DNA from 4 places in the Pseudomonas sp. Pdm06 genome. Region 2 is predicted to be linked to each of the others. Evidence: predicted binding sites of a transcription regulator. Region 2 holds the regulator's gene; each other region holds the start of a gene.
The links. The regulator FliA, encoded in region 2, starts transcription of late flagellar genes. The targets are predictions, from matches to a motif close to CTAAAGTTTNNNNNNNNNNNGCCGNTAA.

Region 1: IB266_RS03240 (methyl-accepting chemotaxis protein) is a predicted target of FliA. The motif match lies at 1,310-1,337, and genes of this name have one in related genera.
Region 3: flgM (flagellar biosynthesis anti-sigma factor FlgM) is a predicted target of FliA. The motif match lies at 2,891-2,918, and genes of this name have one in related genera.
Region 4: IB266_RS17015 (methyl-accepting chemotaxis protein) is a predicted target of FliA. The motif match lies at 3,267-3,294, and genes of this name have one in related genera.

Annotation. Positions count from the first base shown of each region.
Region 1 is NZ_JACVAH010000002.1:2,582-7,886, forward strand. It holds gene IB266_RS03240 (methyl-accepting chemotaxis protein) at 1-1,271, opposite strand, end outside; gene IB266_RS03245 (TonB-dependent siderophore receptor) at 1,590-3,677, shown strand; gene IB266_RS03250 (acyltransferase) at 3,748-4,743, opposite strand; gene IB266_RS03255 (LLM class flavin-dependent oxidoreductase) at 4,988-5,305, opposite strand, start outside.
Region 2 is NZ_JACVAH010000001.1:80,870-86,174, forward strand. It holds gene flhF (flagellar biosynthesis protein FlhF) at 1-1,103, shown strand, start outside; gene fleN (flagellar synthesis regulator FleN) at 1,219-2,049, shown strand; gene fliA (RNA polymerase sigma factor FliA) at 2,046-2,789, shown strand; gene IB266_RS00345 (chemotaxis response regulator CheY) at 2,956-3,327, shown strand; gene IB266_RS00350 (protein phosphatase CheZ) at 3,346-4,131, shown strand; gene IB266_RS00355 (chemotaxis protein CheA) at 4,162-5,305, shown strand, end outside.
Region 3 is NZ_JACVAH010000005.1:275,370-280,674, reverse strand. It holds gene cheR (protein-glutamate O-methyltransferase CheR) at 127-954, opposite strand; gene IB266_RS11285 (chemotaxis protein CheV) at 1,013-1,939, opposite strand; gene flgA (flagellar basal body P-ring formation chaperone FlgA) at 2,018-2,782, shown strand; gene flgM (flagellar biosynthesis anti-sigma factor FlgM) at 2,955-3,272, shown strand; gene IB266_RS11270 (flagella synthesis protein FlgN) at 3,320-3,787, shown strand; gene IB266_RS11265 (flagellar brake protein) at 3,880-4,626, shown strand; gene IB266_RS11260 (MFS transporter) at 4,689-5,305, opposite strand, start outside.
Region 4 is NZ_JACVAH010000010.1:4,986-10,290, reverse strand. It holds gene ubiB (ubiquinone biosynthesis regulatory protein kinase UbiB) at 1-177, shown strand, start outside; gene hisI (phosphoribosyl-AMP cyclohydrolase) at 259-657, shown strand; gene IB266_RS17040 (phosphoribosyl-ATP diphosphatase) at 650-982, shown strand; gene IB266_RS17035 (twin-arginine translocase TatA/TatE family subunit) at 1,007-1,294, shown strand; gene tatB (Sec-independent protein translocase protein TatB) at 1,305-1,724, shown strand; gene tatC (twin-arginine translocase subunit TatC) at 1,721-2,518, shown strand; gene IB266_RS17020 (16S rRNA (uracil(1498)-N(3))-methyltransferase) at 2,515-3,222, shown strand; gene IB266_RS17015 (methyl-accepting chemotaxis protein) at 3,337-5,241, shown strand.

The sequences.
Region 1 (5,305 bases), on a different contig from region 2:
AACCGGCCCAGCAGTGCCTGGACCTTTTCGGCCACGCCGGAGAGGTCGCGGGTGGCCGTTGCCGAATGCTGCATGCGCTGGTCGATCAACTGGCTGTCGGCATGAATCTGGGTCACCCGGTCGTTGATCCCGGTGTTGCTGTCGGCGAACTGCTGGATATGGGTCGCGATGTCCGCCAGCTTGCCGTTGGTGGATTCGAAATCGACGATCATGCTTTCGAAATGGCCGGAGGCGCGCTCCACCACTTTCTGGGTTTCCCGGGCGCTGTGGCTGATCTGCGTGGTCTGCTCGTGAGTGGAGCTGACTTCCTCGAGCATGGCGTCGATGTTGCGCGAGATATCGTCGGTGGCCCGGCTGACATTCTGCGCCAAGGTGCGCACTTCATCGGCCACCACCGCGAAGCCACGGCCACTTTCGCCGGCCCGGGCGGCTTCGATGGCGGCATTGAGGGCCAGCAGGTTGGTCTGGGCAGAGATCTGCTGGATCAACCCGACAATCGACTTGATGCTCGAGGAACGTTGGTTCAAGGCGCTCACCAAGGTGGCAAATTCACCGAGGTTGCTGGAAATCTCACTGATGTTGCCGGTTACTTCCAGTAGCTCGGCGTAGGAGTCGCGGGCCATGCTCAGGTTCTGGGCGGTGGTGCTGGAGATGCCCTGGGTCTGGCGCGAGACTTCTTCGATGCGGCCCACGGCGGTGTTGCTCTGGTCCATCACTTCCTTGGCGAAGCGGGCCTGGTGGGTGGCACTGTCACTGGAGTCGCTGATGTTCTTCAGCGAGCGGGCCGACTCGACGGCGATGTGCACAGTCAGCGCCTGGACATTGCTGATGATCTCCCGCTGCTTGGCCAGGAATCGGTTGCAGGTGCCAGCCAACACGCGGATCTCGTCGTGGGTCACCAGCGGCAGGTCCTTGGACAGGTCGCCTTCGCCGTTGGCGATCTCTTCCAGGGCCTTGGTCATGGCGGTGACGGGGCGCACGATGAGGTGGCGGAAATACCAGACCATGAAACTGATCATGCCCAGCGTCAGGACCGCGCCGAAGAGCAGGGCATGGGTAAGACTGTCGAGCCGGCCTTCGATCTGCCCCAGCAATGCACCGTCCAACTGTGCGTTGCGCAACAGCAGCAGGATCTCGGCGCGGGCGCTGACGGCCACCCAGTACAACAAGCCACTGACCAGCACCAACAGGAAAAGACTCGAGAGTTTTTTGGTGAGGGTATCGAAAAACTGCATTTCGATAGACTCGTACAAGTCCTTCAACGTCTGCATGCCGCTGCTCCTGGGCAAAAAAATCTCTTAATGGAATACATTCGACCGCGAGCGCCAAAGCTTTAGGGCGGTGAGGCGATTTGATATCACCCTGTGGGGGCGGGTTTGCTCGCGAAGGCGTGGTGTCAGGTTAATCCAATATCACTGACACACCGCTTTCGCGTGCAAGCCCGCTCCCACAGGGGGTTGGGGTGATCATCACTTGATACAAAAGATTTACTGGGAATGATTCTCAAAGTATATTTGCTCTCATTAACGTCCCTTCCATGAGTGCGCGTCTTGAATCGTTCCACCCCCCTCGCAAATCGCAACGTCTTCATCAAGTGTGTGTTGCCAACTCTGTCCTGCTGCTTCATTGCAAGCCCGTTGTGGGCGCAGGACGCTGTCGAACTGCCGGCCACGGATATCCAGGGCAGTCGTGTCACTCAGGACGAGGGCTATACGACGTCGCAAGCCAGCACGGCGAGCAAGAGCGATGTACCGATCAAGGAAGAGGCGCAGTCGATCAACGTGGTGACCCAGCAGACCCTGGCGGACTACCAGGTGCGCTCGCTGAACGACGCGATGAAGTTCGTCAGCGGCGTCAGCCAGGGCAATACCCTGGGCGGCTCGAGGGACTCGTTGGTCAAACGCGGGTTTGGCACCAACGACGACGGCTCGATCCTGCGCGACGGCGTGCGTTCGAACCTGGGCCACAACTTCAGCGCCACCACCGACCGCGTCGAAGTGCTCAAGGGCCCGGCCTCGATGCTGTATGGCGCGCTGGAGCCCGGCGGCCTGATCAACGTCATCAGCAAGAAACCGGAATACACCCAAAGCACCACGCTGAGCGGCTCGGCCTACAGCGAAGGCGGCGGCACCATGGCCCTGGACACCACCGGGCCGCTGGGCGATACCGGCCTGGCTTATCGCCTGATTGCCGAGCGCGGTCATGAGGACTACTGGCGCAACTATGGGGTCAATGAGAGCACGCTGGTGGCGCCGTCCCTGGCTTGGACGGGTGAGCGGGCCTCGTTGAACCTGAGTTATGAGTACAACGAATACTCCAATCCGTTTGACCGGGGCACGGTGTTCACCAACGGGCATCCGGCTGACATCGATTACGACAAGCGTCTTGATGAGCCTTGGGCCAAGAGCGTGGGGATTCGCGAAACGGCGACGGCGCGGTTCGAGTATGAGTTGAGCGACGCGTGGAAAACGCGGGTTACCTATGGTTGGAACAATGATCGGTACAGTCTTTCGATTGCGCAGCCGAGTCTGTCGAAAACCGCTGTTTTTCAGCGAGCCGCCAATGGCGCTCATTACGACGACGAAACTCGTTATGCCAGTTGGGATTTCATCGGTAAGCAGGAGTTGTTCGGCCAGCGCCATGACCTGTTGGTTGGCGTCGATAATCAAGTGTCCGATCAGTTTCGTGGCAAGACCTACCGTGGAAAGGCTCAGGCTGGTTTCGATATCACATCGCCGGTTTATGGCGGTCTGGCTGAGCCCAGCGTGATCAGCCCAACTCAAAGCGATCTGCGCAACCAGTTGAATTCCAGTTCTGTCTATTTGAAGGACAACTGGCATCTCGACGATCGCTGGATTTTGGTATTGGGGGGGCGTTATCAGCATTACGATCAATACAGCGACCAGGGACTTGGTAGTGACTACGAGGTCAATCGCGATGACAACGGTGACGCCTTCGTACCCTTCCTCGGCCTGGTCTACAAAGCCACCGACACCCTGTCGCTGTACGGAAATTACAGCCGGTCGTTCAAACCAAATGACACAGTAGACGACGCCGGCAATACCTTCGATCCGGAAGAGGGCCGCAGTTATGAAATCGGCGCCAAGTACGATCCTTTGCCGGGTTTGAATATCAACCTTGCGCTGTTCGACATCGTAAAGAAGAACGTCGTAACTTCCACCACTGTCAACGCTGTGACTCTGTCGGAAGCCGCCGGCAAAGTCGGCTCCCAAGGCCTGGAGCTGGATATTACCGGGCGTCTGGCCGACCGCTGGGACCTGATCGGTACCTACGCCTACACCCATACGGAGATTCTCGACGATCCGGATGACGAAGGTCACCGTCTCGCCGATGCTCCGAAACACACCGCCAGCCTCTACCTGACCCACCACCTGAACGTCCCCGCCGAATTTGGCGCCTGGCACGCCGGTGCTGGCGCGCGCTACGTCGGCGAACGCGCCGCCAATAACGCCAACGATTTCTGGCTGAGCAGCTACACCGTCGCCGACGCTTTCCTGCGTTGGGAAGCGCCGGTGATGGGGCACAAGACCTCGTTGCAGTTGAACGTGGACAATCTGTTCGACAAGCAGTACTACCCGTCCTCCACCGGCAGCGAGTTGCAGGTCAACGTCGGCGAGCCGCGTACCGCCAAGCTGAGCGCCAGCGTGACATTCTGATTTTGCTGCGCTGAAACACAAAATGCCCGGGACCTGCGTCCCGGGCATTTTTTTGTACGGCGGCCAGAGGCTAAGTCGCCGTGCTGCCAACGGGAGCCGTGGCACCGTACTTAATGCCTGCCCTGAGGGCATGACGAAGCTTCAGCGCCGGTCGCTCGACCCCATAGTACGAAACGCCACTCAACGCGAACGACAGCACCAGCACGGCCGTGATGATCAGGGCGCTGTACTCCACCGGCCAGAACGCCCGCAACACATACATCACCACAAAATGGTTGAGGAACACGCCATAGCTGATGTTGCCCAGGAACTCATCGAGCCGGTGATGCTTCATTCTGCCGAGCAGAAACACCGCAGGCAGGCCCAGGGCGATGCCCAGGGTCACCTCGGCGTTGAACGGCCGACGGGGAATGATCCCCACGACAATAGCCAGGAACATCAAGGCGGCAACGAACAGGGTGATGGACACGATCCACAGCCCTTTGGCCTGGGCCCGATACAGGTAGCTGCCGCAGAGGAAAATGAACAGCACGCCCGGCAGCAGGCGGTAGCCGTAGATGTCCGTATCGAGGTAGCCCAGGGAAGCGACCATGAACACCGTCACGGACACGGCAAAGGCGACACCCCGTGTCTTGTAGAGGATCAGGAACGGGATCAGCAGGTAAAAGCACATTTCCAGTCCCAGGGACCAACCGGGTGGCAGGATCTCGGGCACGGTGATGCCGAACATGTAGAAACCCAACGGCACGATCGGCAGGCTGGTGGCGATGTTTTCCAGGGTCAGGGCGGCTGCCTGGGGCGTTCCAGGCAAGAGGAAATGGATCACCGCGCAGGACATGACGAAATACACCAGGAACTGCGGGTACAGCCTCAACAGTCGATCGATGTAGAACAGGCCGATCTGGCCCGGGGTGTTGTAGGTCCTCTCGATCAGCGAGGTCATCACGAAGCCGCTGATGATCAAAAAGGACACCACGGCAACGACGCCGGGGTTCAAACCCATGAACGTCACACCCATATGAGAAACTGCCACCAACATGGCCAGCAGCAACCGATAAACCCCCACGCGCATCATCCTTAATCAGAGTTGATCCTTTTGCGCGGTACGTTATGCGGCTTTGCGAGCCGTTAATAGTGGTTTGCGGGGCAGCGGCGAGGTAGTGGGGGCAATTGTCACATTTGACACATATGTTTCAGGTGAACGAAAGCCTTGCGGGAGCGAGCTTGCTCGCGATTGGGCCAATACATGCCCAATCTTTTTGACAAACACACCGCCATCGCGAGCAAGCTTGCGATGGCGGTACAACGGATCACCGAAAAGCCGGCACCACCTGTTGGATAAACAGCTCCAGGGATTTTTTCTTCTCGGTATGGGGCAAACTGTTGTCGCACCAGAAGCTGAATTCGTCCACGCCCAGTTCCTGGTAGTACTTGATCCGCTCGATGATTTCCTGCGGTGTACCAATCATGGTGTTCTTGCGGATGTTCTCCAATTGGAACTCCGGACGCTCGGCGAATTTCTCTTCCGGGCTTGGCGCCAGGAAGCCGTTGACCGGCACCTGCTTGTTGCCGAACCAGGCATCGAAAGTGCGATAGAACTTCGAGATGGCCTGGGCGCCGACTTTCCA
Region 2 (5,305 bases):
GCGAAGGCGAGGGTGCCGCGGGCACCAATCGTCAATTGTTCGCCGGTCAGCCGCTGACCGCCGGCCTGCCGTTGACTGCTGCCGAGCCGCTGATCGAGCAGGCCCAGGCCGAACCGCGTCGTCCGGAGCCGGCACCCGCCGCGCCTGCCCGCGGTCTCGACCCGCGCGCCCTGGACTCGATGCGCTTCGAGCTCAACAGCCTGCGCGAGCTGATGGAAGTCCAACTCGGCTCCCTGGCCTGGAACCAACTGCAAGGCAGCCGTCCGGCCCAGGCCAACCTGTGGCGTCGCCTGCAACGCATCGGCTTGTCCGGCCCGTTATCCCGGGACCTGCTGGCGCTGATCAATGGTATCGAAGAGCCTCGCCAGGCCTGGCGCATGTTGCTGGCGCACCTGGCGCGGATGATCGCCACGCCGGAAGTCGAGCCGCTAGAGGAGGGCGGGGTGATTGCCATGGTCGGTCCTGCCGGCATGGGCAAGACCACCACCCTGGCCAAGCTCGCCGCCCGCTACGTACTCAAATACGGCGCCCAGAGCATCGCCCTGGTGAGCATGGACAGTTTCCGCATCGGTGCCCAGGAACAACTCAAGACCTTGGGCCGGATCCTCAATGTGTCGGTGACCCATGTGGATCCGGGCCAATCCCTGGCCCAGGCGCTGGAGCCGCTGCTGCGCAAGCGCGTCGTGCTGATCGATACCGCCGGCCTGCAAGCCAGCGATCCGGCCCTGCGCATGCAGCTCGAAAGCCTGGCCGGACGCGGTATCAAGTCAAAAAATTATCTCGTGTTGGCAACCACCAGCCAGAAACAGGTTCTAACCGCCGCATACCACAGCTACAAACGCTGCGGACTGGCTGGCTGCATCCTGACTAAGCTGGACGAAACGGCAAGCCTGGGCGAGGTGTTGAGCCTGGCGATCGGTCATGAACTGCCGGTGGCCTACCTGACCGATGGGCCGCGGATCCCGGATGATTTGCATCTGCCGCGCCGTCATCAACTGGTCAGCCGTGCCGTGAGTGTGCAAATGCAGGAAGAACCCAGCGAAGAAGCCATGGCTGACATGTTCGCTGACATCTACCACAGCCCGACCAAGCAGGTCGGCTGAGGTAATCATGAATATTTTTTGTACCTACATCGATGGTCTGCCATGCATTGTTCCTTATGCGAACGCGCAGCCAGTAATGTGGCCTCCGTCTAAGAAGACAAGGTAAAGAACGAACATGGGCAGCATGCATCCCGTACAGGTGATCGCGGTGACCGGCGGCAAAGGTGGCGTCGGGAAGACTAACGTGTCAGTGAACTTGTCCCTGGCTCTGGCAGAGCTTGGCCGACGGGTCATGCTGCTGGACGCCGACCTGGGCCTGGCGAACGTCGACGTGCTGCTGGGACTTACCCCCAAACGCACCCTGGCGGACGTGATCGAGGGCCGTTGCGAACTGCGCGACGTGCTGTTGCAGGGACCTGGCGGGATTCGCATCGTGCCGGCTGCCTCCGGCACCCAGAGCATGGTTCACCTGACCCCGGCCCAGCACGCGGGCCTGATCCAGGCCTTCAGCGACATCGGCGACAACCTCGATGTGCTGGTGATCGACACCGCGGCCGGCATCGGCGACTCGGTCGTCAGTTTCGTCCGCGCCGCCCAGGAAGTGCTGCTGGTGGTCTGCGACGAACCGACGTCCATCACCGACGCCTACGCCCTGATCAAACTGCTGAACCGCGACTATGGCATGAACCGCTTCCGCGTCCTGGCCAATATGGCCCAGAGCCCGCAGGAAGGGCGCAACCTGTTCGCCAAGTTGACCAAGGTCACCGATCGCTTCCTGGACGTCGCCCTACAATACGTCGGCGCCGTGCCGTACGACGAAAGCGTACGCAAGGCCGTCCAGAAGCAACGCGCCGTTTATGAAGCTTTTCCACGTTCCAAATGCGCGCTGGCGTTCAAGGCGATCGCCCAGAAGGTCGATACCTGGCCACTGCCGGCCAACCCCCGCGGGCATCTGGAATTTTTCGTCGAGCGTCTTGTGCAACAAACAGCAGGGCCCGTGCTATGACAGCCAGCGGTTACAACCATCTCTACAAAAAATCGGCACGGGACGCCCAGTACGAATTGATCGAGCGTTATGCGCCACTGGTCAAGCGTATTGCCTACCACTTGCTGGCGCGGTTGCCGGCCAGTGTCCAGGTCGAGGACTTGATCCAGGCCGGCATGATCGGCCTGCTTGAAGTGTCGAACAAATACGACGCCAGCAAAGGTGCCAGTTTCGAGACCTATGCCGGTATCCGCATTCGCGGGGCGATGCTCGATGAGGTCCGCAAGGGCGATTGGGCGCCGCGTTCGGTGCACCGCAATACCCGCATGGTCAGTGACGCGATTCGGGCAATTGAAGCTAAAACCGGGCGTGACGCTAAAGATCACGAAGTTGCGGCCGAACTCCAGTTGAGTCTCGACGATTATTACGGGATTTTGAACGATACCTTGGGCAGCCGCCTGTTCAGTTTCGACGACCTGTTGCAGGACGGCGAACACGAAGGGCTGCACGAGGATAACGCGAGTGCTCACATGGAGCCGTCGCGTGACCTGGAAGATGAACGTTTCCAGAGTGCGCTGGCGGATGCGATTGCCAATTTGCCGGAGCGTGAGCGGCTGGTCTTGGCGCTGTACTACGACGAAGAGCTGAACCTCAAGGAAATCGGTGAGGTCCTGGGGGTCAGCGAATCGCGGGTCAGCCAGTTACACAGCCAGTGCGCGGCCCGTTTGCGGGGGCGTTTGGGGGAGTGGCGAGCGCGTTGACAGGCAGTGTGGGGACACTGCGACGAGGCTGGCCTGGCAGGTGCTGTGCCAGTCTCCATCCGTTGTGCTCCAGACCGTTGTCGAGTGTTGTGCCGGATTGATTGAAATGGCGCGTCCAGGTGCTGGGCGCGTTTAAGACTGCTTGGAGGTCGAATTGGACAAGAACATGAAAATCCTCATCGTTGATGACTTCTCAACGATGCGGCGGATCATTAAAAACCTGTTGCGTGACCTTGGGTTCACCAACACGGCCGAAGCAGATGACGGGACCACTGCGCTCCCGATGTTGCACAGTGGCAACTTCGATTTTCTGGTCACCGACTGGAACATGCCAGGCATGACCGGTATCGACCTGCTGCGCCAGGTGCGTGCCGACGAAAAACTCAAGCATCTCCCGGTGTTGATGGTCACTGCCGAAGCCAAGCGCGAGCAGATCATCGAAGCGGCCCAGGCCGGTGTGAACGGCTATGTGGTCAAACCCTTCACGGCCCAGGCGTTGAAAGAGAAGATCGAAAAAATCTTCGAACGCATCGGTTAACGGCGCCACGGGGGAGCTATGGACAACGAATCTTCAATGGGCGATTTCGAATCGACCCTGAAAAAACATGCCCGCGAACTGGTCGACAGCCTTGAGAAAGGTCGCTTTGGCGATGCGGTTCAAATGATCCATGAGCTCAACCAGACCCGTGACCGCGGTCTGTATCAGGAAGTGGGCAAGCTCACGCGTGAACTGCACAGTGCGATTGTCAATTTCCAGATCGACCCGCATATGCCGCAGGCCGAGGAAGTCTCACAGATCACCGACGCCACCGAGCGCCTGGGGTATGTGGTCAAGCTGACCGAAGCCGCGGCCAACCGCACCATGGACCTGGTGGAAAGCGCAACGCCGCTGGTCAATGGCCTGAGCGAAGAGGCCCAGGCCTTGAGCACCGACTGGGGCCGGTTCATGCGTCGCGAAGTCGGTGCTGAAGAGTTTCGGGAGCTGGCCCGTCGGGTCGACGGTTTCCTGACGCGCAGCAGCACCGAGAACCGCGCCGTGGCAAGCAACCTCAACGACATTCTGCTGGCCCAGGACTATCAAGACCTGACCGGCCAGGTGATCAAGCGTGTGACCCAGTTGGTCACCGAAGTGGAAAGCAACCTGCTCAAACTGGTGTTGATGGCTAGCCAGGTCGACCGCTTTGCAGGCATCGAACACGACCGTGAAGCGATGCTTGCTGAAAAAGATCCACAAAAACATCTCTCTCAGGGTGAAGGTCCGCAAATTCATGCCGATAAAAGAGAAGACGTTATGTCCGGTCAGGACGATGTGGACGATTTGCTGTCCAGCCTTGGATTCTGAGTTTTAGCCCTGTTTTAGGAGCAGCCATTAATGAGCTTCGGCGCCGATGAAGAGATCCTTCAGGATTTCCTGGTTGAGGCCGGCGAGATTCTAGAGCAACTGTCCGAACAGCTGGTCGAGCTGGAAAGCCGACCTGATGATGCGGATCTGCTCAATGCAATTTTTCGCGGTTTCCACACTGTAAAAGGAGGCGCCGGCTTCCTCCAGCTCAACGAGCTGGTGGAGTGCTGTCACATTGCCGAGAACGTGTTCGACATCCTGCGCAAGGGTGAGCGTCGCGTTGACTCGGAATTGATGGACGTGGTGCTCGAAGCGCTGGATGCGGTCAACAGCATGTTCAGCGAAGTGCGCGAGCGCTCGCCGATCACCCCTGCCACCCCTGAGTTGCTCGCCGCGCTGGCACGCCTGGCCGAGCCGCAATCGGCTGACGAAGCGGCGCCGGTTGTCGAAGCGGTGGTTGAAGAACCGGTCGCTGAAGAATCGGGCGACATCACCGATAACGAATTCGAACAACTGCTGGACTCCCTGAATACCGTCAAGGCCCAGGCCGAGGCGCCGGCCGCTCAGGCCGCACCTGCTGCGCAAGCCGCCGGGGCTGGCAGCGATGAAATCACCGATGCCGAGTTCGAGTCGCTGCTCGACCAGCTTCACGGCAAGGGCCAGTTCGCGCCGGATGCGGTCGTCCCGCCGACGGCACCGGCCGCACCGAAAGCGGCGGGCGACAGCTCCGACATTACCGACGACGAATTCGAAGCGTTGCTCGACCAGTTGCATGGCAAGGGCACCTTTGCCGTTGACGCACTGGATTCGGCCATCGCTTCGGCGCCGACCCCGGCCAAGCCTGCCGCCGCTGCCGCTGGCAGCGATCTGATCAGCGACCACGAATTCGAATCGCTGCTCGATGAGCTGCATGGCAAGGGCAAGTTCAGCGAAGTCGGTACGGCGTCTGCCGCGCCTGCCGCCACCGCGGCGGCACCGGCGGCCAAGGCTGCGCCCAAACCCGCTGCCAAGGCACCGGAACCCAAGGCCGAGCCCGCCAAACCTGCCGCCGCCGCGGCGCCAGCCCGGGCTCCGGCGGCTGCGCCAGCGGAAAAACCGGCCAGCGAAGCCGAGACCACCGTTCGGGTCGACACCGCACGCCTGGACGAGATCATGAACATGGTCGGCGAACTGG
Region 3 (5,305 bases), on a different contig from region 2:
ATTTCGACTGACACACCGCATTCGCGAGCAAGCCCGCTCCCACAGGGATAATGGAGGGGGAAGCAGGATGGAATAAAAAAAAACGGGAGACCTGAGGGCTCCCGTTTTTTTGACAACACCCGCGAATCACTTCGCCTGGTAGATGATCCCCGGGCTGCACTGGACCATCTGGTAATGATCCGGCAACCCGTTCAACGCCTCGGAGGCGCCAAGGAACAGGTAGCCGCCCGGCTTGAGGGTGCTGTGGATACGCAGCAGGATGTCTTTCTTCACTTCGGCGGAGAAGTAGATCAGCACGTTGCGGCAAAACACGATGTCGAACTTGCCCAGGCTGGCGTAGCTGTCCAGCAGGTTGAACGAGCGAAACTCCACCCGGCTCTTGATCGGTGCCTTGACCACCCACTTGCCCGGCCCTTTCGGGTCGAAGTAGCGTTGCAGGCGGTCCGGCGACAAACCACGGCCGATGGCCAGGCTGTCGTACTCGCCAGTCTTGCAGTTATTGAGCATGGTCCCGGACAGGTCGGTGGCGACGATCTGCACGCCGCCTTTCAACTGGCCCAGGTTGGAGCGCTCGAACTCATCGATGGACATCGACAGCGAATAGGGTTCCTGCCCCGACGAACAGGCCGCCGACCAGATCCGCAGGCGCTGGCCCGGGCTGGCCTTGATGGCAGCCGGCAGCACTTTGTTCTTCAGCACCTCGAACGGATAGGTGTCCCGAAACCACAGGGTTTCGTTGGTGGTCATGGCGTCCACCACCATCTCGCGCAAGCCGCTGCGCGGTTGGGTCTGGATACGCTGCACAAGCTCGCCCAATGACTTGAGGCCCTGTTGCTCCATCAATTTATTGAGACGGCTCGACACCAGGTATTGCTTGTTTTCACCAAGCAAGATGCCACAGGCTTTTTCCAGGAAGACCCGGAACTGTTCGAAATCCAAATTACCCGTAGACAAGATACCGCCTCTTTCATCGTGTTGACTTGCCGGGCGCACAACGCGCCCGACCTTTACTTTATTCTGCTGCCTTGATCCGATCGACCACCCGGGACGCCAGGTCATCGGGACGGAATTTCGCCAGGAAATCGTCGGCACCGACCTTCTTGACCATCGCCTGGTTGAAAACCCCGGACAACGAAGTATGCAAGATGATGTGCAGTTTTTGCATGCGCGGATCGCTGCGAATTTCCGAGGTCAGGGTGTACCCGTCCATCTCCGGCATCTCGATGTCGGAGATCATCATCAGGAACTCCTCTTCGGGCTTCTTGCCCTCGTCGACCAGCGCACGCAGATAATCCAGCGCCTGCCGCCCATCGTTCAACGCCACCACTTCCACCCCGACCGTTTGCAGGCAACGGGTCACCTGCTTACGCGCCACCGACGAATCATCGACGGTCAGCACCCGCAGCGAAATCGCCTTGTGCTGGGTCTCGGCGTCCACCACACCCGCAGAAATCGCTTCCGGCGTGGGCGCCACTTCGGCGAGGATCTTCTCCACGTCGATGATTTCCACCAACTGATTATCGACCCGGGTCACAGCCGTCAGGTAGTGATCGCGGCCGGTGCCCTTGGGCGGCGGATGGATCTCTTCCCAGTTCATGTTGACGATGCGCTCCACCGAACGCACCAGGAACCCCTGGGTCTTGGTGTTGTACTCGGTGATGATCACGAACGGATTGCTCTGGTCCAGCAACCGACCGGAACCGGTCGCCATCGCCAGGTCGAGAATCGGGATGGTCGCACCCCGGATATTGGCCACACCGCACACGACGGGGCTGGACTTGGGCATCAGGGTCAGCTTGGGGCATTGCAGCACCTCGCGGACCTTGAATACGTTGATCCCGTACATCTGTTGGCCGTCGAGACGGAACAACAACAGCTCCAGGCGATTCTGACCGACCAGCTGAGTGCGCTGGTTCACCGAATCCATTACTCCCGCCATGCCCTGACTCCTACCTAACGCTAATGTGCCCGACGCGCATTCATCACTAAACGGCACGGGGCTTGCTATTGAACCGGCATGAACGCACAAACGACATTTTCTCGACGCCTGACCACTCACTGCCGCCACTGGCTCGGTGCACTGCTGGCTGTCTGCCTGTGCACTTCGGGCGGTCCTGCCCTTGCGGCGGCTCCGGTTACCTTGCCTGATCTCCTTATCGGCGTCACTCAGGGCTTTCTTGAATTCACCGTAGAAGACTACCTGGCAACCAGTCAAACCGAAGGTCGTTACGAAATCGAAGTCAACCAGCTCGACCCGCGCCTGCGCATGCCCATGTGTGACAAGGAATTGACTGCTTCGCTGGAGAGCCCGGCCCGGCCCCTGGGCCGCGTCACGGTGAAGGTTCGCTGCGACAGCGCCGCGCCCTGGACGGTGTTCGTGCCCGCTCAAGTGCGCCTGTTCCGGGAAATTGTCACCACCACGCGTCCACTCAAGCGGGCCGGCATCGTCGAGCCCCAGGACGTGATGTTGCGCGAACGGGACATCAGCCAGATCACCCAGGGCTTCCTGACCTCTGTCGATCAGGCCATCGGGCAGAAACTTGTCCGACCAATGGTCGCCGATCAGGTCGTGACGCTGGTGCACCTGGAACAGGCCGAGGTGGTCCGCAAGGGCGACCAGGTGGTCATCACCGCCCGCAGCGGCTCACTGGCCGTGCGGATGCCCGGCGAGGCCCTGTCCAACGGCGGCATGCGTGAACAGATACGGGTAAAAAACCTCAACTCACAACGCGTCATCAAGGCGCAAGTGATGGCTCCAGGCCAAGTGGAAGTGGCGATGTAATGACCCGATAGAGGAGGTAGAAAGCTGGCGCTTGATCCCGGTGTTCCCTAGACTGTGCCTTACGCCAAGGCAAGCGCAGACGTGCGCACGTTCATTGAATAAATGAGCCTAAAGTTTTTTTGGGGATGGCCGAAAACATGGCAAGCGTCCAAATACCCAGAGGTTTTTTACCATGGTCATCGATTTCAATCGTTTAAACAGCTCTTCACCGCTGACAGGCACTACGCGTACCAGCGCCGCCAAGGAAACCGTCGAATCCGACAAATCCGCACCGGTGTCCACGCCAGCCGAAAAGGTCAGCAACGGGGAGTCGGTACACCTCAGCAATGAGGCTCAGCAGTTGCAGAAGCTCACTGACAAGCTGCGCGATCAACCTGTCGTCGACAACGCCCGCGTGGCCGAGTTGAAAGCAGCCATCGCCGATGGCAGCTACAAAGTCGACAGCAACCGCGTAGCCAGCAAACTGCTCAACTTCGAAGCCCAGCGCTAGGCCGCCGCCTGCGCCAGGCTTTTGGACGCTAAGACCCAAGGCCAGCCATGCACGACACTCATTTGTTGCAACTGATCATCGACGACTTCGTTCCAGCGCAACAATTGCTGGAGTTATTGCAGGCCGAATCCGTGGCCCTGCACGGTCGTGACATGCCTTTGCTGGAAACCATCCTGGCGCAGAAACAGGCACTGATCATCTTGCTCGACCAGCATGGCCGCAAGCGCAGCGAGATCCTCGCCAGCCTCAACCTGCCCGCCAGTCATGACGGCCTTGAGCAGTTGGCTGCCCAGTCGACCATCGGCGATCAGCTGCGGGCCCAGAGCAAAGTGCTCAACGACCTGCTCGCCCAATGCCAGGCGACCAACACCCGCAACGGCCAGTCGATCCTGATGCAGCAAGCCGCCACCGCCAACCAGTTGCGCATTCTCAACGGTGGCGAGATCCCGACGCTGTACGACGCGAGCGGTTCGACGGCCAGAATGGTCAAGCACCGCCCGCTCAGCCAGGCATGAAACGAACAATGCCTTCGCTCTATCAACGCGCGATACATGCTGGCAAAATGCCGGCCATTCGTAGTCGTATTTTGCCTGGAGATTGACCCACCGTGTTCAATGCCTCAAACGCGGATGACGCTCCGCAGCCCCCCAAGGTCCTCACCACGCCCCTGGAAATTTCTGGCAACCTGCGGATGCTGCAAGATAGCCATGACCCGCTGATCATTACCTTCCATGAACGTACCCAGCGCTTCCAGAGCTATCTGGTCAATGTCGATCGCGAGACCAACTCCATCGCCCTGGATGAAATGATTCCCCGGGACGGCGAGCGTTTCCTGCTGGCCGGCGAGCCGTTTCGCGTCGAAGGTTTCCATGACGGTGTACGCATCGCCTGGGATGGCAAGGGCCCACTGACCATCGATGAATCCAGCGACGGTCGCTGCTATCGCGGCGCCCTGCCCGACGAAGTGGTCTACCACCAGCGTCGCAACGCCTTCCGCGCCGCCCTGAAACTGGCCCAACTGGTGAGCGTTGAACTGGGCGGCGACAAGCTCAAGTCCCCCGTGGACGGCAAGCTGCTGGACATTTCCGCCACCGGTTGCAAGCTGCGTTTCGACGGCGACATCACCGAACGCCTGCAATTGGGCCAGGTGTACGAGCGCTTCATCGCGGCCCTGCCGTTTGGCAACATGATCGCCCCGGTCGAGCTGCGTTACCTGCATTTCGAAGAAAGATTCAACACCACCTTCGCTGGCGTACGCTTCCACAACATCAGCGGCCTGGTGCAACGGCAGGTCGAGCGGTTCGTCTACCAGCTCCAGCGTGAAGCCCGACGCTTCGATAAAGACGACCTCTGATCGTCGAGTCATGAAAAAACGGGCAGTCCCTTGCGGTGACTGCCCGTTTTTTTATGCCCGTTTCAAGGCCTGGCCTGGGTAAAGCTAGGGGCCTCAGGCGCCTCGGCGTCAGCTTCAGCCGCGCTCTCAGTGGCGGGCTCGGGCTCCATCTCCGGGCTGGCCGGTGCCTGCATCTGCTCCTGCACCACTTGTTCATCCACCCGTGGATCGAGGCACGCCACCAGAGGCGAACTCGACATGCTGTCCGGCATCGCCACGTGATGCAGTGGCGCGTCATCGACCTGATGCAGGTTGGTCACCGCTTTCGGCCGGATCCGCCACACCAGCACCAAGGCGAAGAAGGCAAAAAAGCCGTAGAGCATCTGGCTACCGAACATCTTCATCAGCACACCCGCCACCAGCGGCCCGATACTGGCGCCAACGCCATAGGTCACCAATAGCATCGCGGTCAGGGACACCCTTCGATCCGCTTCGACGTGGTCGTTGGAAAACGCCACCGCCAGCGGATACAGGCAGAACTGCACCAGCGAACAGAAAAACCCGGCGACAAACAGCACCTCCAGCGGCACCGCCGGAAGGATCGCCAACGGCAGCGCACAAATCGTCAGGACCAGCGCAAAGCAGCGGATCAGCAGCGCCCGGTCGTAGCGGTCAGAGAGCCAGCCCAGCGGCCACTGCA
Region 4 (5,305 bases), on a different contig from region 2:
CACGACCCGGCGCCACCGTGGCACCGACGCAAGGACGACTGGCTGTTGCGCCTGCTTGGCGCGGCTCACCTGGGCGGCGGCGCAGTGCTGGCGACCGGCGGGCCGTTGAGCCAACTGGGTCACTGGCCGGCCGGTATCATGATGGCGGTCGGTCTGTATCTGGTCGTTCGCCGATAGCCAGCACCGGTTCGCGCTGGCACACTGTTTCAACGCTGGGCCCGCCGACGTCAGGTGCGCGGCCCATGGTCGGAGTCAACGATGAAAAACTGGCAGGACGAGATCAAGTGGGACGCTGACGGCCTGGTGCCGGCCATCGCCCAGGACCACAAGACCGGGCGCGTATTGATGATGGCCTGGATGAACCGTGAAGCACTGGCCCTCACCGCCGCCGAGAACCGAGCCATCTATTGGTCACGTTCCCGTGGCAAGCTGTGGCGCAAGGGTGAAGAGTCCGGGCATGTGCAGCATCTGCATGAGATGCGTCTGGACTGCGACGGCGACGTCATCATCCTGATGGTCGAGCAGGTCGGTGAGATTGCCTGCCACACCGGCCGTCAAAGCTGCTTCTATCGCGTCTTCGAGAACGGCGACTGGAAAACCGTCGACCCGGTGCTCAAGGACCCGCATGCCATTTATTCAGGACATACCCATGAGTGACACCCTGACCCGCCTGGCCCAGGTGCTGGAAGAGCGCAAGGGCGCCGCGGCCGACAGCTCCTATGTCGCCAGCCTGTACCACAAGGGCTTGAACAAGATTCTGGAAAAGGTCGGCGAAGAATCCGTCGAGACCATCATCGCCGCCAAGGACGCCGCCATCAGCGGCGACTGCAGCGACGTGATCTACGAGACCGCCGACCTGTGGTTCCACAGCCTGGTCATGCTGGCCCAACTGGGGCAGCATCCGCAGGCCGTACTGGATGAACTGGACCGTCGCTTCGGTCTGTCCGGGCACGTCGAGAAAGCCTCGCGCCCGTCCGCCTGATCAATTTTTGAGAGGAGTAGCCACATGGGTATCTTTGACTGGAAACACTGGGTCGTCATCCTGGTCGTCGTGGTGCTGGTGTTCGGTACCAAGAAACTGAAGAACCTCGGCACCGATGTCGGCGAGTCGATCAAGGGTTTTCGCAAGGCCATGAACGATGACGAGAAAGCGGCCGATCCGACGACAAACCAGGCTCAGCCCGCACAACCGACCCAACCGGTACACCCACAGGCCACTCAGCCTGTGAATGCGCCGAATACCATCGACGTGCAGGCCCAAAAAGTCGAAGAGCCCATCCGCAAAGACTCGTGAGCACTGACTAATGTTTGGGATCAGCTTCACTGAACTGCTGCTCGTCGGCCTCGTCGCCCTGCTGGTGCTGGGCCCCGAGCGCCTGCCGGGTGCTGCGCGCACCGCCGGTCTCTGGATCGGGCGCCTGAAGCGCAGCTTCAATGCGATCAAACAGGAAGTTGAACGTGAAATCGGTGCCGACGACATCCGTCGGCAACTGCACAACGAACACATTCTGTCCCTGGAGCAGGAGGCGCGGAAAATCTTCACGCCCACCCAGCAGGAACCGACGCCAGTTCAGCCTGTGGCCGAGCCGACGGTAGCTTCCCAAGCGCCAGAAGGTGGCGCGCCGGTGGCTGAACCGGCGCCAGTGACACCGACGGTCGCGGATACAGCGCCCCCGGCCGTCCCTGCGCCTAACGATCCTACTTTGCCGCCGCGAGCCCCATGAGCGATATTCCTGAAAACGACCAGCCGATGCCGCTGGTATCGCACCTCACCGAGTTGCGCACCCGCCTGCTGCGTTGCGTCGCGTCGGTGTTCATCATCTTCGCCGGGCTGTTTTCCTTCACCCAGCAGATCTACACATTCGTCTCCACGCCACTGCGCCAGTATCTGCCGGTAGGCGCGACAATGATCGCCACCGACGTGTCGTCGCCGTTCCTGACGCCATTGAAACTGACCATGATGGTCTCGCTGTTCCTGGCGATCCCGGTGATCCTGCACCAGATCTGGGGCTTCATCGCACCGGGCCTGTACAAGCATGAAAAGCGCATCGCCGTGCCGCTGTTGGTGTCCAGCATCCTGCTGTTCTACACCGGCATGGCCTTCGCCTATTACCTGGTGTTCCCGCTGATCTTCAAGTTCTTCGCCGCCGCCACCCCGGCGGGCGTGGAGATGATGACCGACATCAGCAGCTACCTGGATTTCGTCATGACGCTGTTCTTCGCCTTCGGCGTGGCGTTCGAAATCCCCGTGGCCGTGGTGCTGCTGGTGTGGATCGGCGTGGTCGACGTGGCCTACCTGAAGAAAATCCGCCCCTACGTGATCATCGGCTGCTTTGTGGTCGGCATGATCCTGACCCCGCCGGACATTTTCTCCCAGACCCTGCTGGCGGTGCCGATGTGGCTGCTGTTCGAGATCGGCATCCTGTTCGGTGGGCTGGTGCGCAAGCGCCGGGAAGAAGAACCCGAGGACCAGCCAGTCGATGACCACAACGATCAGCCGCCAGCGACCCAAGCGTGAACCTGCTGCTGCTCGAAGAGGCCGATTTCATCGGGCCTGACCGCGTCATCCTCAGCGATCGCCGGTTGACCCACATGCAGGAAGTCCATCGCAGTGTCGTCGGTGACAGCCTGCGGGTCGGGCGCATCGGTGGGTTGATGGGCTCGGCCCAGGTGCTGCGCCTGGAAGCTCGCGAGGCCGAACTGCAAGTGGCCCTCGACCAACCGCCACCGGCCAAGTTGCCGTTGACCCTGGTGCTGGCGCTGCCGCGTCCGAAAATGCTCAGGCGAGTGTTCCAGACGGTCGCCACCATGGGCGTGCCACGGGTGGTGCTGGTCAACAGCTATCGCGTGGAAAAGAGCTTTTGGCAGACGCCGTTCCTGGAGCCCGAGGCCATCCGTGAGCAACTGATCCTGGGCCTGGAACAAGCCCGGGACAGCGTGCTGCCGGAAATCATCATCGAAAAACGCTTCAAACCCTTCGTCGAGGACCGCCTGCCGGCCATCGCGAATGGCACCCTCGGCCTGGTCGGCCACCCTGGCAACCACCGGCCCTGCCCGCGAGCGCTAACAGAACCGGTGACCTTGGCCATCGGCCCCGAAGGCGGTTGGATTCCCTACGAGATCGACCTGCTGGGCAAGGCCGGCCTGCAACCGGTTCAGCTGGGCGAGCGAATCCTGCGGGTCGAGACTGCGGTTACGGCGCTGCTCGCCCGGCTGTTCTGATCCTTTTGGTTTGCCACGGTATTCCAAACGCATCTAACTCATTTCTCCTGTTATTCCTTTATGGGCCGATAGTGCTTTACACAAAGCAGTTCCGCCCTTCAAGGGAGTATCAGCATGTTCCAATGGCTAGGTAACGTAGGCGTCAATCGCAAACTTGGCTTCGGTTTCGGCCTGGTGCTGTTCTTGACCTTGATGATCGCTTTCACCGGATGGATCGGCCTGAGCCGCGTGATTGCCCACGGTGACATGCTCGGGCTCATTGCCAGCCTGAACGACCAGACCAAGGACCTGCGTACCGCGCGCATGGACTATTTTTCGACCCGCGGTGAAAAGGGCCCAGGGGAAATCAACGATCTGCTCGGAAAATTGGAGCCTGGGCTACAAACCGCCCGTCAATCGATCGAACAGCCAGCCGACATGGTGCTCCTCGACAAACAACTGGGGGCTATCGCCGACTACAAGGTTGCCTTCGCCGATTTGACCCGCGCCATTGCCAGTCGCGAGGATGCACGCAGCAAACTGGGCACCAATGCCGACAACGCCGTAGCCCGTGTCGCCAACGTTGAAAACGCCATGCGGCAAAGCGCCGACGTTGCTCAATTCGACAGTGTGGTCAGCCTGAGCAAGGCCATCCAGCAAGCCCGCTATCAGGTTCGCGGCTACACCTATAGCGGCCAGGCCGACGCCGAACAGCCTGCCCTGGATGCCATCGATAGCGCGTTGAAAACCCTCGCCAGCCTGCCGACCCAACTACCAGACGAACACGCCGCCAACCTGCGACAGGCCAACGAATCGTTCAAGACTTATCGTGCAGTGGTCGGCCAGTTCCGTGATGCCCAGACCGCAAGCGCTGCCGCGATCAAGCGCATGTCCGATTTAGGGGTGGTGCTACGCGAGGCCAGCGGAAATCTCACCCAGTCCCAGACCATCGTGCGCGACCATGAAGCCAGCGAAGCCAAGATTTTGCTGGCATCGGCCGCCGCCCTGGCCTTCTTCTTCGGGGTGATCGCCGCCCTGGCGATCACCCGGCAGATCGTCACCCCGCTGGAACAGACCCTCAAGGTCGCCGAACGCGTGGCGGCAGGCGACCTGACCCACAACCTCAGCTCCGAGCGCCGCGACGAACTGGGCCAACTGCAACGGGCCATGCAGAGCATGACCGTGGGCCTGCGGCAATTGATCGGCGGCATCAGCGACGGCGTCACGCAAATCGCCAGCGCCGCCGAACAGCTCTCGGCCGTGACCGAACAGACCAGCGCCGGGGTCAACAGCCAGAAAGTGGAAACCGATCAGGTCGCTACCGCCATGCACGAAATGACCGCCACCGTGCAGGAAGTGGCGCGCAATGCCGAACAAGCGAGCGAAGCAACGGCCGCCGCGGACCAACAGGCTCGCGAAGGCGAAAAAGTCGTGGGCGAAGCCATCGCCCAGATCGAGCGTCTTTCCAGCGCGGTGGGCAATTCCACCGAAGCCATGGGCCACCTCAAACGCGAGAGCGACAAGATCGGCAGCGTCCTGGACGTGATCAAGTCCGTGGCCCAGCAAACCAACCTGCTGGCCCTCAACGCGGCCATCGAGGCGGCCCGGGCCGGTGAAGCCGGGCGTGGGTTTGCGGTGGTGGCCGACGAGGTGCGCAGCCTGGCCCAGCGCACCCAGAAGTCCACTGAAGAGATCGAGCAACTGGTTCTTGGCCTGCAGACCGGAACCGAACAGGTCGCGACCAGCCTGGACAACAGCCGCAGCCTGACCGACAGCAGCGTCGAATTGACCCGCCGTGCCGGTGGCTCACTGGAAAACATCACCCGCACCGTCTCGGCGATCCAGTCGATGAACCAACAGATCGCCGCCGCGGCCGAGCAACAGAGCGCCGTGGCCGAAGAGATCAACCGCAGCGTGTTGAATGTTCGCGACGTGTCCGAACAGACTGCCGCCTCCAGCGAAGAAACCGCCGCCTCCAGTGCCGAACTGGCGCGGCTGGGGGCTCATTTGCAGACGCTGGTGGGACGCTTCAAGGTCTGATCGGCGAACACCGCCCCGGTGGCGAGGGAGCTTGCTCCCGCTTGGGCCCGCAGCGGCCATCGGC